One region of the Brachybacterium sp. HMSC06H03 genome, then DNA from elsewhere that is predicted to be linked to it. Evidence: predicted binding sites of a transcription regulator. Region 1 holds the regulator's gene; the other holds the start of a gene.

Evidence for each region. The regulator LexA, encoded in region 1, represses DNA repair genes until DNA is damaged. The targets are predictions, from matches to a motif close to TCGAACANNTGTTCGA.
Region 2: a site for LexA is predicted at 1,655-1,670, ahead of HMPREF3159_RS15425 (HNH endonuclease signature motif containing protein). Genes of this name have one in related genera too.

The regions. Positions count from the first base shown of each region.
Region 1 is NZ_KV788892.1:4,164-7,569, forward strand. Features, by position in the region: gene nrdR (transcriptional regulator NrdR) at 71-559, opposite strand; gene HMPREF3159_RS12175 (LysM peptidoglycan-binding domain-containing protein) at 588-983, opposite strand; gene lexA (transcriptional repressor LexA) at 1,154-1,849, shown strand; gene HMPREF3159_RS12185 (ATP-dependent DNA helicase) at 1,889-3,406, opposite strand, start outside.
Region 2 is NZ_KV788954.1:18,004-21,409, reverse strand. Features, by position in the region: gene HMPREF3159_RS15435 (3-oxoacyl-ACP reductase) at 1-155, shown strand, start outside; gene HMPREF3159_RS15430 (MaoC/PaaZ C-terminal domain-containing protein) at 152-1,258, shown strand; gene HMPREF3159_RS15425 (HNH endonuclease signature motif containing protein) at 1,681-3,406, shown strand, end outside.

The DNA.
Region 1 (3,406 bases):
AGCACAGTCCGGCCCCCTCCTGCACCATGTCCAGGGATCTCTACGGATCCGGGCAGACCGAGGACGGCGCTCAGCCCGTCGCGCCGCCCCCGGAGGTCGCCCCCTGCACCTGGGAGCCCTCGGCGCGCAGCCGCGCGATCGCGGCCTCGAAGTCGTCGAGGGAGTCGAAGTCCTGGTAGACGCTCGCGAAGCGCAGGTAGGCCACGAGGTCCAGCTCCTGGAGCGGCTGCAAGATCGACAGGCCCACCTGATGGGCGTCGATCTCCGCCTGCCCGCTGAGCCGGATGGTCTCCTCGACCCGCTGGGCGAGCAGGGCCAGCTGATCATCGCTGACCGGACGGCCCTGGCACGCCTTGCGGACGCCGGAGATGACCTTCGCCCGACTGAAGGGCTCGCTCACCCCGGACCGCTTGAGGACCGACAGCGACGCGGTCTCCGAGGTGGAGAAGCGTCGCGAGCAGCTGGGGCACTGACGGCGGCGCCGGATCGTCGCACCGTCGTCGGACGTGCGCGAGTCGACGACGCGCGAATCGGGGTGGCGGCAGAACGGACAGTGCATCCGCTCAGGGTACCGGTATGACCCCCGCTCAGCGCGAGGCATCCTCCAGCACGGGCAGCTCGAGCTGCTGACCGGCGGTGATCCGGCCCGTGGGCAGATGGTTGAGGCTGCGGACCTCGTCGACGAACTCGGCCTCGCCCATGCCCTCGGGGGCATGCTCGGCGGCGTAGTCCCAGAGGGTGTCGCCCGCCTCGACCGTGATCACGGCGGGCTGGGCGGACTCGGTGCCGGCGAGGGCGGCGGGGAGGTCGAGCGCGAGGAGGGCGATCGCGGCGACCGCGAGGCCGAGCAGGAAGGCGACGCCCGTGAGGAGGCGCCGCCCGCGGCGGGTCGGCTCGAGTCGAACACGCGGTCGAGCGACGGCCTCGCAGGCCTGCTCGTCCTGCCGCGGGAAGGGAAGGACCGTGGCGGTATGGGTACGCATCTCCGAACTCCTGTTCGATCGAATCTCTGTGCGACTGTAGTCCGCGGCGCTCGCGACACGCAAGAGGAGCATCGAACACATGTTTGGCATCCGCCGCGTGCCGCCCTACGCTGGGCCACGAGGACAACGGAACCCGATGGGTCCGACAGACGACGCCAGGAGACCGCACGATGACGCCGAGCACCCCCAAGCCGACCCGGGCCCGCGGCGAGGCGCCGGCCGACGAGCGCACCGCCGGCCTGACGCGCCGCCAGCGCCTCGTGCTGGAGACGATCAACGAGACCGTCGCCGCGCGCGGCTACCCGCCCTCGATGCGCGAGATCGGCGATGCCGTGGGTCTGACCTCGTCGTCCTCCGTCGCCCACCAGCTGCAGACCCTCGAGCGCAAGGGCTTCCTGCGCCGCGACCCCAAGCGCCCGCGCGCGATGGAGGTCGTGATGCCGGAGGCCGACGACGCCCCTGCCCCGCCCGTCGAGATCGAGCCCGGCGGCAGCTCGGTGAACGTCCCGCTGGTGGGACGGATCGCCGCCGGCATCCCGATCACCGCCGAGGAGCAGGTGGAGGACGTCTTCACCCTTCCCGAGCGCCTGGTCGGCGGTGGGGACCTCTTCCTGCTGCAGGTGGTCGGCGACTCGATGATCGACGCCGCGATCTGCGACGGGGACTGGGTGGTGGTCCGCTCGCAGAGCACCGCGGAGAAGGGCGAGATCGTCGCGGCGATGATCGACGGCGAGGCGACGGTGAAGACCTTCGTGCAGCGCGACGACCACGTGTGGCTGATGCCTCACAACCCGGCCTTCGCCCCGATCCTCGGCGACCACGCCGAGATCCTCGGCAAGGTCGTCGCGGTGCTGCGCTCGGTCTGAGCACCCGGGCTCGCGCGCCTCAGGAGCCCGCGGCGCGCCTCAGTAATCCGCGGCGAGCCTCCGGAGCGCGCCGAGGGCGACCTCGGGGTCGGCCGTCGGCCACAGCGGCGGCATCGACTCGCGCAGGAACGAGCCGTACCGCGCGGTCGACAGCCGCGGATCGAGCACGGCGACCATCCCGCGATCCGTCTCCCGCCGGATCAGCCGCCCCGCCCCCTGGGCCAGCAGCAGCGCGGCGTGCTGGCCGGCGACGGCCATGAAGCCGTTGCCTCCGAGCTGGGCGATCCGCTCCTGCCGGGCCGACATCAGCGGGTCGTCCGGGCGGGGGAACGGGATCCGGTCGATGGTGACCAGGCGCAGCGAGCGGCCGGAGACGTCCACGCCCTGCCACAGAGTGAGCGTGCCGAACAGGCTCGCGTCCTCGTCCTCCCGGAAGGTGCGCACGAGGTTCGCCATGGAGTCCTCGCCCTGCACCGCGACGGTCAGGTCCAGCCGTGCGCGGACGTGCTCGGCGGCGATCTCCGCGCCGCGGCGCGAGGAGAACAGGCACAGCGCTCCCCCGCGCGAGGCCTCCACCAGCTCGGTGAGGTGGTCCAGCATCGCCGGGGAGGGGCCGTCGCGGCCCGGCTGCGGGAGGTGGCGGGCGGTGTAGAGGATGCCCTGGCGGCGGTAGTCGAAGGGGCTGCCCACATCGATGCCCGCCCAGGCCCCGGAGTCCTCGGCGGCGGGGATCTCGTCCTCGGCGACCCGTCCGCGGCGGGCGAGGCCCACCTCCCCGGCGGCCGGCTCGAAGCGGCCGCCGAGGGCGAGCGTCGCGGAGGTCAGCACCACGGTCCGGTCCTCGAGGATCGCACCGCGCATCGCCGCGGCCACGCTCAGCGGCGCGACCTGCAGCGAGGCCCGGCCGGTCGCCTGCCCGCGGGAGACGGAGACGACGTCGTCCTCACCCGGGTCGCTCAGACGCTCGCACACGTCGATGATCTCCTGCAGGTTCGCCCGCACCGTCTTGCGCGCCCCGGCGGAGGAGTCGTCGCCGGCGTCCTTCGCGTCCGAGTGTGCGGTGCGCGCCTCGACGCGGACGTGGCCGACGGCATCGGCGAGCTGATCGGGCAGGTCTCCGAGCACGCGCCCGTCGGGGGCGAGCTCGAGCGCGGCGCGCAGCTCCTCCCCCGCATCGTCCAGCGCGGTCGCCGCGACGCCGAGGCCGCGCAGGTCCCGCACCGCGCCGCGCAGCATGCCGGGGTTGAGGACCTCGGTGACGGCGCTGGTGACCCGGGCGGTGAGGTCATGGGCCTCGTCGAAGACGACGACGTCGTGCTCGGGGATGATGCCGTGGCGGTCGAAGGAGTCGATCGCGAGCAGCGCATGGTTCGTCACGACCACGTCCACCTCGCGCGCGAGCTCGCGGCTGCGCTCGGCGAAGCAGTCCTGGATCATCGGGCAGGAGGTGCCGATGCACTGGTTCCCGGTGACGGACACCTGACGCCAGGCACGGTCCGAGACGGCGTCCTCGAGCGAGTCCCGGTCCCCGGTGTCGGTCTCCTCCGCCCATTCCCG
Region 2 (3,406 bases), on a different contig from region 1:
TGACCCGCGAGGTCGCGCGGCGCGTGAACTCGCTGCAGCAGGGCGGCCTGCCCGTCGACGTGGCCGAGGCGATCGCCTTCCTCGCGAGCGACGAGGCCGGGGGCGTGCAGGGCGAGACCCTGCGCGTGTGCGGCCAGAACATGGTGGGCAAGTGAGGGCGGGGCAGGGCGCCGCGGCGCACGCCGGGCGCGCGCCGGAGCAGGTGAAGGACCTCTCCGACGTCCCCTCGTTCCCCGCGATCTACGCCGCCGCGCTCGACCCCCGCTCCCGTCTCGGAGGGAGGCGCGGGAAGGGTGGAGAGGGCGGCGCGGGCGGCGGCGCGGAGACGCTGCCGAACATCACCTACCGGGTGAGGAAGGTGCGGATCGACGCCGAGCGCGCCCGCGACTTCGACCACCTGATGGGCGGTCCCGCGACGGACCTGGTCCACCCCGGGGTGCTGCACGTGCTCGCCTTCCCCGTCTCGCTCGCGCTCATGGCCCGGCGCGACTTCCCCTTCCCGCTGCTGGGCCTCGTGCACCTGCGCAACCAGGTGCTCCAGCACCGGCCCGTGAAGGTGGGGGACCTCGTGGATGTCGAGTGCCGGGTGCGGGACCTGCGCCCGCACCGCAAGGGCCGCACCTTCGAGGCGGTCTCGACGATCCTCGGCGAGGACGGCGAGATCATCGCCACCGACGTCTCCACCTATCTCGTCAAGGGCGGGAAGCCGGCCGCGGCGGAGCCCTCGGGCACGGCGCCGTCCAGCGCCGCGTCCTCCAGCGCTGCGTCTTCCAGTGCCCCGTCCTCCGGTGCCGTGCCCTCGGGTGCCGCGTCGTCGGCCGCGAGCGCCGGGGAGACGGGGGCGGACGCCGCGACGTCGGACGGCGGGCGGTCGAGGCGCGACTTCGAACCGCCGCAGCCGACGGGCCGCTGGGTGCTCGGTGCGGACACCGGACGGCGCTACGGCGCGGTCTCCGGCGACGTGAACCCGATCCACCTCTCCGCCGTCACCGCGAAGGCCTTCGGCTTCCCCTCGGCGATCGCGCACGGGATGTACACCGCCTCGCGCGCCTTCACCGAGGCGAGGGTGGACCTGTCGAAGCCGCTGCGCTGGGACGTCACCTTCGACGCCCCGGTCACGCTGCCCGGCTCCGTGCTCGTCGCCTTCGAGGACGATCCATCGGCCGGGACCGCGCGGTGCGTGGGCTGGAAGCCCGCCCGCGGGGAGAAGGGGCCGCGGCGCTGCTTCGAGGTCGAGGTGACGACGCTCGGGCGGTAGACGGGACGGGGTCGGGACGGTCCCGGCGGTGTCCTCGCCGCTCATCGTACGAGCGGTGGGCAGGGCGGGGGTGAGCCCCTGAGGGACCGGAGACCTCGGCCTCGGGGTCTGCAGCGGCGGTGGTCGACGGGATGCTCCCGTCGACCGCCGCCGCTCTCGCTGTCGGTGCTCCTGCTGCTCCTGCTGATTCTTCGAGCGGTGATCGGTCGACGACGCGAACAGGAGCCAGGCGGTGTTCGAAACGGTGTGGAGCCGGCGACGCCCATTCCCTCCGGTGGATCGCGGCGACCGGCCCCATGGCCGTGAGGTGCGTGAGCGTCACGTCTCCTCCACACAGGATGGTTGTCCACAATTTCGGACTGCTGATCAGTAGTGATGGCGCAGCTCTTCCGGTCGTCGAACAGGCCTGCGAAAATACAGGCATGTCTTTCGATTCGCGCGGCGGGGCCGTGGAGCCTCCGGAGTCCGACGGGGAGTCCCGTCGGCCCGTTGGCGCGCCGAGCCTCCTCGCGGGGGTCGAGGAGCTCGTCGTCGACGGCATCGACGTCGTCGCGACCAAGGCGGCTCTCGCACGGCTCGGGGAGCGGGGATCGGCCGATCTCGAGGCGCTCGACGCGCAGCGGACGATCGCCCTGCTGACGGAGCTGCGGAAGCTCTCCGGCGCGGTGGCGGCGATCGAGGCGCGTGCCCTCGTCCGCCTCGAGGCGGCGGTTGCCGCCGACAGCCTCGAGCGCGGGGAGACGCCCCGGCAGGCGCAGAGGGTCGCTCGTGCGGAGGCCGCTGCGGCGCTGAAGAAGTCCACATCGTCCGCAGGGCAGAGCATGTCCTCGTGCAGGCGGCTCGTCCACTCGATGCCCCGCGTGCTCCGGGCCCTCGCCCAGGGACGGGCGATGCCCGCCGCAGGTCACCAGGTCGGGCGGGCGATGGGGCCGGCGACGCCCGCGCAGCGGGAGCAGGTGGACCGGATCCTCGGCGCGCATCTCGCGGACCTCGAGGACTGCGGACCGGGGGAATGGGGTGACGAGGCCGCGAGGATCCTCCACGCGCTGGACCCCGAGGGTGCGGCCGCGCGTCATCGCGTGGCGCGCCGGGAGCGCAGCGTCACCGTGCGCCGCGGACGGCACGGCATGGCGACCCTGACCGCGCATCTGCCCGGCCTCGACGCCGCGCGGATCCGCAAGACGCTGTCGGTGGCCGCCGAGCGGTCGCGGGCCGACGGCGACCGGCGCGGTCACCAGCAGATCATGGCCGATCTCCTCGCCGACACGGTCCTCGGCCGCGGCGAGGGAGGCGAGCTGCCCGTGGTCGACATCGGCGTGATCATCACCGACCGCTCCCTGCTCGCGCCCGGCCATGCCGACGCCGCGACCGTGGAGGGCCTCGGTGCGGTCCCGTACGAGCACATCCGGGAGGAGATGCTCCGCGCGCTCGAGCACCCGGACCCCGAGGTCGTCCTCGCCCTGCGGAAGCTCCTCCAGGACGCGGAGGACGGGCAGCTCGTCGCCGTGGAGTCCCGGGCGCGGGCGTTCCCCGCCGGCCTCGGCCGCCTCCTCCGCTACGCGCACCAGACCTGCCGGGCTCCGCACTGCGATGCGAGCATCCGGCAGATCGACCACATCGTCCCCTGGTCGCAGGGCGGGCCGACGAGCCGCGACAACGGCAACGGGCTCTGCGCCGCCGACAACCAGAAGGAAGCCGCGGGCGCGACAGCCCGAGTGGTCACCGACGAGGACGGCACACGACGCACCGTCGAATGGACGACCCGCTATGGACAGACCGCAAGGCGGCGCGGCGTGAACTTCGACCCCGTCGGCACGGCCCTGCGGAAGGCGGGCACGACGCAGCCTGCTCCGGATGTCCGCGAGGGCGGCGCTGCGGGCCCTGACCATGACGTGCTCCCCCCGATGCACCGACGCTTCGCGCTGCCGGAGCTTCGTGCAGTGGAGGAGGACGGCGAGGTGCAGGCTGCCGAGGTGCACCCCGAGGACGCGCGGCCTCTCGGCGAAGGGCCCGCTCCCGACGCAGAGCCCGCGACGTCGCGACCTGGGGGCACAGTGCGGCCGCATCCTCCCGCAGGGAGAAGAGCGGCCCGGGTGGACTACCTCGTGGTCCTGCCGCCCACTGGCTCACGCGCACGGCCACCGGAGC